3 regions of the Kitasatospora sp. NPDC057692 genome follow, and region 2 is predicted to be linked to each of the others. Evidence: riboswitches for the same ligand, from Rfam matches in the RefSeq annotation. Region 2 holds a riboswitch; each other region holds the start of a gene.

Region 1 (3,266 bases), on a different contig from region 2:
TCAGGGCTGCGGCGACGCCGGAGTGCGCCTGGCTGAGGGTGGCGACCACCTCGGCGAGGGTGGTCGAGGCGGGCACCTCGCGGGGCTCGCCGTTGACGTTCAGGGGGATGTCGCTGGTGCGGGGGCTCATGCCGGGACCTTCGTGAATCGGGTGGGGGAGAACGGGCGGGCGAGCTCCGGCAGGGTGCCGGTGGCCAGGTACTCGGCCACCAGGTCGCCGGTGACGGGCGTCAGCAGGACGCCGTTGCGGTAGTGGCCGGTGGCGGCGACCAGGCCGGGCAGCGCGGTCGGGCCGAGCAGCGGCGCGTTGTCCGGGGAGCCGGGGCGCAGCCCGGCGCAGGTCTCCACCAGCGGCAGCTCGGTGATGCCGGGGACCAGCTCGTGCGCGTCGCGCAGCAGCTCGTACACCCCGCCGGCGGTGACCGTGGTGTCGTAGCCCTGCTCCTCGGTGGTCGCGCCGACCACCAGCTCGCCGTTCTCGCGCGGCACCAGGTAGACGTGGCCGCCGCGGACGACGGCCCGCACGTTGCGGGACAGGAACGGCCGGTACGCCTCGGGCACGCTCAGCCGCAGGACCTGGCCCTTGACCGGGCGGATCGCCGGCAGCACGCCCGGGGGCAGGCCGGGCAGCAGGTGGCTGCGCGAGCCGGCCGCGAGCACCACCGTGTCGGCGGTGACGCGCTCGCCGGCGGCCGACCGGACGCCGACGGCCCGGCCCCGCTCGACCAGCAGTTCGGCGGCCTCGGCGCGGTGCAGCACCGCACCCGCCCGCTCGCAGGCCCGCACCAGGGCGGAGGCCAGCCGGCGGCCGTCCACCTGGTGGTCGTCGGTGACGTGCAGGCCGCCGCGCACGCCCGGGGCGAGCATCGGCTCCAGCCGGCGGGCCTCGCGGCCGGTGAGCCACTGGGAGTCCAGGCCGAGCCGCTGGTGGAAGGCGTGCAGTTCGCGCAGTTCCGCGCGGTCGTCGGAGTCGAGGGCGACGGCGATCGTGCCGCACTGCCGGTAGCCGGTGTCGTGGCCGCCGCTCGCCTCGGTGAGCTCGGCCGCGAAGGCCGCGTAGCGCTCGTTGGAGGCCATCCCGAGGCGGAGCAGCGGCTCCTCGCCGTACTGGAGTTCGGTGACCGGCGCGAGCATGCCCGCCGCCACCTGGGCGGCGCCGCCGCCGTGCCGCGGGTCGACGACGACGACGCGCAGTCCGCGCTGGGCCGCCCGCCAGGCGACGGCGAGTCCGATGATCCCACCGCCGACGACCAGCACATCGGCGTGGGCGCCCGGTGCCGAGCGTGTCAAAGCTGCTCTCCCTTCGCCGGTATGACCCGGATCAGGTTCGGACGGTCGCAGGCCGTGCCAGCCCGCCTCTCAGCCCGGTCCGCCGGGCTCCCGTGATGGTGCCCCCACCTTAACTCCGGGGGGTGCGGCCCCTGAAGGTGCCTGCTGGGAGGCGCAAGGGGGCGGCCTAGGACCAGAGGCCCGGGACCGGGCTCAGTACAGTGACGGGCGTGGCTGAGCTGAACGGAACGGGACAGACGGATCGGGTGGTCGTGGTCGGCGCCGGGCTGGCCGGGGCGCAGTGCGCCGCGGTGCTGCGGCGCGACGGCTGGCAGGGGCGGATCACGCTGGTCGGCGAGGAGCCGCACGCGCCGTACGACCGGCCGCCGCTCTCCAAGGACGTCCTGCTCGGCAAGGCCGACAGCACCGCCCTCGACCTCGACTTCGCCGGGCTCGGCGTCGAGCTGCTCACCGGCCGCCGCGCCACCGGCCTCACCCCCGGCGGCCCCGGGGGCGCGGGCACGCTGCACACCGACGCCGGGGACGAGCCGTACGACGCGCTGGTGATCGCCACCGGCGCCGAGCCGCGCGCCCTGCCCGGCGCGGACCGCGCCCACCTGCTGCACACCCTGGACGACGCGCTGGCGCTGCGCGCCCTGCTCCGCCCCGGCCTGCGCCTGGTGCTGGTCGGCGCGGGCTGGATCGGCGCCGAGGTGGCGACCGCCGCCCGGGCGGCCGGCTGCGAGGTGACCGTCGTCGAGGCCGGTCCGGCGCCCGTCCCCGGCGCGCTGCCCGCCGAGGTCGGCCGGGCGATGGCCGCCTGGTACGCCGAGGCCGGCGTGGACCTGCGCTGCGGCACCGGCGTCGCCGCCGTCGAGCCGGGCGCGGTGCTGCTCGCCGACGGCTCCCGCCTGCCCGCCGACGAGGTGGTGGTCGGCATCGGCGCCCGCCCGGCCACCGGCTGGCTGGCCGGCACCGCGGTCGCCCTGGACGCGGCCGGCGCCGTCCTGGTCGACGAGCGGCTGCGCACCACCGCCCCGGGCGTGCTGGCGGCCGGCGACTGCGTCAGCTACCCCTCGGCGCGCTCCGGCACCCGGCTGACCGTCCAGCACTGGGACCACGCGCTGCAGTCCGGCGCGGCGGCGGCCGGCACCCTGCTCGGCACGGACGCGCCGCCGTACGACCCGGTGCAGTACTTCTGGTCCGAGCAGTTCGGGCGGATGGCGCAGTACGCCGGGCGGCACGGCGCGGACGACGAGCTGCTGTGGCGCGGCTCTCCGGGCGACGCCGGCTGGTCGGTGCTCTGGCTGCGCGACGGCGCCCTGCGCGCGCTGCTCGCGGTCGACCGGCCGCGCGACCTGACCCAGGGACGGCGGCTGATCGAGCGCGGCGCCGTCCTCGATCCGGCCCGCGCCGCCGACCCGGCGATCCCGCTGAAGTCGGCCCTGGCCGCCGGGTAGCGCCGCCGGGCGGCGGGCCCGGTTGGTGCGCGGCGGGCCGCCGAGGTGGCAGGCTGGTGCTTGTGAGTGAGATCGAAGCCAAGATTGAAGCCCTGGTTCCCGCGTGGCTGTACCTCCCCGACATCTCCGAGAAGTGGGGTCTGGTGGTCACCGAGGTCCGCAACATGGTCAAGAAGGGTGACCTGATCGCCGTCCGCCGCGGCCCCAACAAGTCGCTGCAGGTCCCGGCGGCGTTCATCGACGAGACCGGCCCGGTGAAGCACCTGATCGGCACGCTGACGGTGCTGCGCGACAGCGGCTTCAGCGACGACGAGATCCTGGTGTGGATGTTCACCGAGGACCCGTCGCTGCCCGGCACCCCGATGCAGGCGCTCTGGGAGAACCGGGCCACCGAGGTCAAGCGGCGCGCCCAGGCGATGGCGTGGTGACGGACCCGCGCGGACGGCTCGCCGACGCGCGGCTGTACCTGTGCACCGACGCCCGGCGCGAGCGCGGCGACCTGGCCGAGTTCCTGGACGCCGCGCTGGCCGGCGGCGT
Region 2 (3,266 bases):
GGCGTGAGCCAGCCCGCGCAGCCGGGTGGCCTCGGCGTCCGCCTCGGCCGCGACCCGCACCCGGCCGGCCTCGGCGGCCGCCGCCAGCTCGGTCTCCTGGGCCTGTGCCTGCGCGGCGGAGATCCGCGCGTCGCGGGCCGCCTCGGCGGTGGTGCGGGTGTCGTACGCGCGGGCGTCGGCGGGCTTGCGCACGTCGATCTGGAGCTGCTGCTCCTTGCGCCGCGCCTCCAGCTCGGCGACCCGGGTCTCCTGGACCACCACCTCCTGCCGGGAGGCGGCGTCCGCGAGCGGGCCGGCCTGCCGGGCGCGGGCGGTCGCGGTGTCCATCTCGGCCTGGTACGAGGACTGCTGGATCTCGCTGTTGCGGGTGGCCTCGGCCTTGCGGGCGGCGGCCTCCTGCTCGGCCTCGGTGGCCAGCCGGTCCGCCTCGGCCTGGGCGATCCGGGCGTCCCGCTGGACGGCGGCGGCGTGCGGGATGGCGAGGTTCTTGATGTAGCCGGTCGGGTCGATGATCTCCTGGATCTGCAGGGTGTCGATGATCAGCCCGAGCTTCTCCATCTCCAGCCCGGAGGCGGCCCTGGTCTCGCCGGTGAGCCGCTCGCGGTCGCGGATCATGTCCTCGACGGTGAGCCCGCCGACGATCGAGCGCAGATGGCCGGCGAAGACGTTGTGAACGCGCTGGCTGATCAGTTTCTGCTGGTCCAGGAAGCGGCGGGCGGCGTTGGCGATCGAGACCTCGTCGTCGCCGACCTTGAAGATCACCACGCCCTTCACCCGGACCGGGATGCCCTGCGTGGTGACGCACTCGACGTTCAGCTCGGCCTCGTTGAGGTCCAGCGAGAGCCGCCGGACCCCCTGCAGGCCGGGGGTGACGAGGGTGCCGCGCCCGGTGACGATCCGGAAGCCCAGACCGTCCCCGACCCCCTCGGTGCGGTGCCGGGAGCCGGAGATGATCAGTGCCTCGTTCGGCTCGGCCACCCGCCACATGAGTTTGAAGAGCGTGATCCCCAGGATCAGGGCCCCGGCGGCGGTCAGGGCGATGACAAGTGCCATGGTTCAACTCCCCCTTCGGGCGCAGGAGATGCGCCGATTGGGATTGTCCGCCGAGGCCGATCCGGGGGAAAGGGAAGTGACATGACCGACCGTCACAAGGTCGTCACCGGACTGTCATCGGAGCGTCACGGGCCGATCGGCGCCACGTAGACCGTCCTCGGCGGCTGGTACTCGATCACCACCACCGGCGTCCCGACCGTCAGCCGATCTCCGGGTACCGCCAGGTAGGCGAGGAACGCCTCGGTTCCCTGACGCTCCGGCACGTGCACCATCACCTCGCCGACCAGCCCCGCGCCAACCGCCCCGGTGACCCGCCCCGTGCTCCCGACCACGCCGGCCTCCTCGTCTCGTCCGCTACGGGGCCAGTCTGCCCGCAGTGGCGGCCTCGCGCCCCCCGTTCACCGTCCGGACCTCGATGTTCCCCCTCCCCGACCCGCTCTGGACCTCCGGCGATCGGCTCGCTACGGTGTTGGACGTCATGCGCGGGCAACACCGCCTGCGGACGCGGGAGCTCGGAGCACCGGGCTGAGAGGGCGCTGAACGGGACGTCGACGGACGGACCGGCGGCTGCGTCGACCGCAGGAACCTGACCGGGTAATGCCGGCGTAGGGAGTTTGAGGTCCGATGACCACCTTCGATGCACAGCCGCAGTCTGCCCAGGCCCAGGCCCAGGCCCAGGACCGGTCCGGCGCGGGAGCCGCCGTCACCAGCGCGGGCACCGGCTACCCCACCCCGGCCTGGCGCAAGGCCCACCGCGAGGGGTCCAGCCCCGACCTGCGCGTGCCGTACCGCGAGGTCGTGCTCACCAACGGGAGGACCGTCCCGCTCTACGACACCTCCGGGCCGTACACCGACCCGGACCACCAGCCCGACGTGCGGCGCGGCCTGCCGGCCCTGCGCGACGCCTGGATCCGCCGGCGCGGGGACGTCGAGGAGTACGACGGCCGCGAGGCGCGGCCCGAGGACGACGGCATCCGGCACACCTCGCCGCGCGGCGGCGACCTGCGCAACCTCGACGCGGTCTTCCCCGGCCGCCCGCGCCGCCCGCTGCGCGGCCGCGACGGCGCCGCGGTCACCCAGCTCGGCTACGCCAAGCGCGGGATCGTCACGCCCGAGATGGAGTTCGTGGCCCTGCGCGAGGGCCTGGCGCCCGAGTTCGTCCGCGAGGAGGTCGCCCGCGGCCGCGCCGTCATCCCGGTCAACGTGAACCACCCCGAGGTCGAGCCGGCGATCATCGGCACCAACTTCCTGGTGAAGATCAACGCCAACATCGGCAACTCGGCCGTCACCTCCTCGATCGAGGAGGAGGTGGAGAAGATGACCTGGGCGACCCGCTGGGGCGCCGACACCGTCATGGACCTCTCCACCGGCCGCAACATCCACACCACCCGCGAGTGGATCCTGCGCAACTCCCCCGTGCCGATCGGCACCGTTCCGCTCTACCAGGCGCTGGAGAAGGTCGACGGGCGGGCCGAGGAGCTCAGCTGGGACGTCTACCGCGACACGATCATCGAGCAGTGCGAGCAGGGCGTCGACTACATGACCGTGCACGCCGGCGTGCTGCTGCGCTACGTGCCGCTGACCGCCCGCCGCAAGACCGGCATCGTCTCGCGCGGCGGCTCGATCATGGCCGCCTGGTGTCTGGCGCACCATCAGGAGAACTTCCTCTACACCAACTTCGAGGAGCTCTGCGACATCCTGGCGCGCTACGACGTCACCTTCTCCCTCGGTGACGGCCTGCGCCCCGGCTCGATCGCGGACGCCAACGACGAGGCGCAGTTCGCCGAGCTGCAGACCCTGGGCGAACTGGGCCGGATCGCCCGGGCCAAGGACGTCCAGGTGATGATCGAGGGGCCGGGCCACGTCCCGATGCACAAGATCAAGGAGAACATGGATCTCCAGAAGGAGATCTGCGACGAGGCCCCCTTCTACACCCTGGGCCCGCTCACCACCGACGTCGCGCCCGGCTACGACCACATCACCTCGGGCATCGGCGCCGCGATGATCGCCTGGTGGGGCACCGCGATGCTCTGCTACGTCACCCCCAAGGAGCACCTGGGCCTGCCCAACCGGGACGACGTGAAGACCGGCGTCATCACCTACAAGATCGCCGCCCACGCCGCCGACCTCGCCAAGGGCCACCCCGGCGCCCAGGCCTGGGACGACGCCCTCTCCGACGCCCGCTTCGAGTTCCGCTGGGAGGACCAGTTCAA
Region 3 (3,266 bases), on a different contig from region 2:
GATCGCGAGGTCCACCGGGCGCCCGCAGTCCACCACCAGCTCCAGCAGGCTCTCCAGCCGCAGCACCCCGCGCAGCTCCGGGTCCTCGCTCGGCCGGCCGGTCTTCCAGGCGCCGAAGTCGTGCGCCTCCAGCTCCGCCAGGGTCATCGCGGACACCGTGCCCCGGCCGTCCGAGACCCGGCCGATCCGCCGGTCGTGCACGCAGACCAGCTGCCCGTCGGCGGTCACCCGCACGTCGCACTCCAGGGCGTCCGCGCCCTCGGTGAGCGCCCGGCGGTAGGCGGCGAGGGTGTGCTCGGGCAGGGCGAACGAGGAACCGCGGTGGGCGATCACCTGGACGGGCCGGGCGGTGCGGGCCGTCGCGGGCGAGACATCAGGGCTGGTCACGCCCTACACGATAGGCCGCGTACATGACGCGGAGGCGACGACCGCCCCAACCCGCGGGGCCGTCTCGCATCCGCGCCCGGGGCGCCGGGGCGGGTCAGCGCGCCTCGGTACCCCGGCCCCGGGTGAGCGGGGTGAGCGCCCAGGTGGCCAGCGCCGGCACCAGGAAGCCGAACAGCGAGGCCGAGGTCCACTCCTGCGGGGTGAAGTGCAGCGCCTCCTGCGCGGAGGTCCAGAGGTCCGTCCACCAGCCGGCCACCGCGGTCGGCGCGATCAGCTGGTAGGCGGCGAAGCCCAGCGCCCACGGCAGCAGCATCAGCCAGCGGGACGGCGCGTCGGCGGAGAGGTCCCAGCCGCGCCGCCCGGCGCCGAGGAAGTAGTCGACCGCCAGCACCGCGAACATCGGCACGAAGACCGAGCCGATCAGCCCCAGGAAGGCGTAGTAGGAGTCGGTGAACTCGGTGATCTGCAGCGCGAGCACGGTGATCAGCACACCGGTGCCGCCGGTCAGCACCCGGCGGTCGACCCGGGGCAGCAGGTTGTGGATCGACATCGCGGTCGAGTACACGTTCGCGAAGGACTGGTCGGTCTCGCGCAGCACCAGCACCAGCAGGAACAGCCAGCCGGCCCAGACGCCCAGGAAGGAGTCGAAGATCCGGGCGGGGTCGCCGTCCGCCTGGAGCAGCGCCATCAGCCCGAGCACGTAGCACCAGACCTGCGCCACCGTGTAGCCGGAGAAGCTGCCCCAGAACGCCGCGCGCGGGGTGCGCGAGTGCCGGGTGTAGTCGGCGGCGAGCGGGACGAAGGAGATCGACACCGCGATCATCGCGTCCGTCGCCGGCAGGAAGCCGTGCCAGTTGCCCGCGCCCGGGTCCGGGACGCCGTGCCGGCCGAGCTGGACGGTGAAGTACACCATCGCCACCGCCACCGCGACCGCGACGAAGCGCCGCAGCACCGCGATCGCGCCGAGCGGCCAGATGGTCAGCGCGGTGGTCACCGCGCCGGCCAGCACCACGAAGACCCAGCGGTAGCCCTCGGTGCCGACCACGGTCTGCGCGCCGAGCGCGATCGTCAGCAGCTCGTAGACGCCCCAGCCGATGCACTGGACGATGTTGAGCACCGTCGGCACGTAGGACAGCCGGGTGCCGAACAGGCCGCGCAGGTTCGCCATGGCGGGCGCGCCGGTGCGGGCGCCGATCAGCGCGGCCACGCCGAGCATCGCGGTGCCGACCGCGGTGCCGGCCACGATCGCGGTCACGGCGGCGGCCAGCGACAGCTCGCTGCCCTTGGCGCCGAGCACGGTCGCCGCGGTGGTGAAGCCGATCAGCGAGACGCCGAGGTTCATCCAGAGCGCGAAGTGGTCGCGGAAGCCCAGGGTGCGGGGCGGCTCGGTGTCCAGCACCAGCGGCGCCTCGGTGCGGGCCGCGGGCTCCAGTACGGCGGTGGCGGTGTGCACGGTGCTCCCTCCGGGGGAACCGGGGGCGGTGCCCGCGGCGTCCTGCTGCGGGGGGACGTGCGCGGACGCGGGCGCGCCCGAGGACGAGGATGACGAAGCGGACGGCATGGCCGATCTCTCCCTACGCCGGCATTACCCGGACAGGTTCCGGCGGTCTGCGCCCCCTCGACGGCCGTCCACGGGATCCGTGGCGTACGGTCGACCGGCGCACTCTCAGCCTGGTGGGTCCAAGCTCCCGCGTGTCAGTTCGGAGCGACAGGCTAGTCGCCGTCGGGGGGAACGCCAAGGCGGGCCGGGTCGGACGCGGCGCTGCGGCGGCCGTCGGGCCCGGCTAAGGATTCTTATGAGTTCTTCAGAAGGGTCCTTACGGCAATCGAATCGGGTGTGCGAAAAACTATGGTTGTTGGTCCTGTCAGCTATGGAGGTCGTCCGTGAGCACCGAGCGCGAGGTTGGGTCCACCGGGCCGCAGGGGGAGCAGCCCTCCGTCGGCCAGGGGGCGGTGGGTTCCGCTTCTGACGGTCCGGCGCAGCAGTCTGCGGCCGTCCCCGCCCCCGCAACGACGCCCGCGACCGACCGGTCCTCCCAGCCGGCCCCGGCCGCCGAGGGGGGCTCCGGCGGGTTCACTCCCACGCTGGCGTTCAGCAAGGTCGGCGCGCCGGAGCCGGCCGCCGCCCCGCCCGCCCCGGCCGCCGAGTCCGGGTACCTCGACGCCCCGCCGCCGGTCCTGCCGCCCGCCGCGCCCGCGGCTCCGGTCGCGCCGCCGGCCGCCCCGTACGGCGGCAACCCGTACGCCACCCCGGCCCCGGGCACGCCGGTCCCCCCGGCGCTCGCCGCGCACGACCCGTACGCCGCCCCGGGCGCCCCGCAGGGCCCGGGCGCGACCGGCCAGCACCACCACCCGTTCGGCGCCGGCCAGCCGCTCGGCGGCTGGGGCGCCCACGACATCACCCCCGGCGCGCCCGGGGCCCCCGGCGGTCCCGGCGGCCCGATCGGCTACCCGGGTGAGTACCCCGGCGCCCCCGTCCCCGGCGGCCCGCGCAAGAAGCGCGGCGGCCTGATCGCCCTGGTCGCGGCCGTCGCCCTGGTGGCCGGCGTGGCCGGCGGCGCGGTCGGCGTGGTCGTCGCGGACCGCGACGACCGCTCGGTGAGCGCCAAGGCCGACCGCAGCTCCACCACGGTCCAGGCCAACAACACCCAGAAGACCGAGCCCGCCCCGGGCTCGGTCGCCGGCATCGCGCAGAAGGCGCTGCCCAGCGTCGTCACCATCAAGGCCCAGGGCAACGGCGAGTCGGGCACCGGCACCGGCTTCGTCTTCGACACCGAGGGCCACATCCTCACCAACAACCACGTGGTCGCGCCCGCCTCCAGCGGCGGCAAGCTGACCGTCAAGTTCGCCGACGGCTCCTCCTACGGCGCCTCCGTGCT

The links. A riboswitch is a leader RNA that binds a small molecule or an ion and turns the genes downstream of it on or off. The one in region 2 is predicted to bind thiamine pyrophosphate.
Region 1: it holds a riboswitch for thiamine pyrophosphate, as region 2 does, so the genes downstream of both, thiO (glycine oxidase ThiO) here and thiC (phosphomethylpyrimidine synthase ThiC) in region 2, are expected to answer to the same signal.
Region 3: it holds a riboswitch for thiamine pyrophosphate, as region 2 does, so the genes downstream of both, ACFVFS_RS34280 (purine-cytosine permease family protein) here and thiC (phosphomethylpyrimidine synthase ThiC) in region 2, are expected to answer to the same signal.

Annotation. Positions count from the first base shown of each region.
Region 1 is NZ_JBHVIV010000002.1:12,424-15,689, forward strand. Features, by position in the region: gene thiS (sulfur carrier protein ThiS) at 1-130, opposite strand, end outside; gene thiO (glycine oxidase ThiO) at 127-1,290, opposite strand; TPP riboswitch at 1,282-1,394, opposite strand; gene ACFVFS_RS01190 (NAD(P)/FAD-dependent oxidoreductase) at 1,500-2,729, shown strand; gene ACFVFS_RS01195 (Rv2175c family DNA-binding protein) at 2,792-3,157, shown strand; gene thiE (thiamine phosphate synthase) at 3,154-3,266, shown strand, end outside.
Region 2 is NZ_JBHVIV010000050.1:62,636-65,901, reverse strand. Features, by position in the region: gene ACFVFS_RS25775 (SPFH domain-containing protein) at 1-1,053, opposite strand, end outside; gene ACFVFS_RS25770 (hypothetical protein) at 1,179-1,385, opposite strand; TPP riboswitch at 1,548-1,682, shown strand; gene thiC (phosphomethylpyrimidine synthase ThiC) at 1,678-3,266, shown strand, end outside.
Region 3 is NZ_JBHVIV010000091.1:13,488-16,753, reverse strand. Features, by position in the region: gene ACFVFS_RS34285 (glycerophosphodiester phosphodiesterase family protein) at 1-387, opposite strand, end outside; gene ACFVFS_RS34280 (purine-cytosine permease family protein) at 482-1,840, opposite strand; TPP riboswitch at 1,942-2,089, opposite strand; gene ACFVFS_RS34275 (trypsin-like peptidase domain-containing protein) at 2,272-3,266, shown strand, end outside.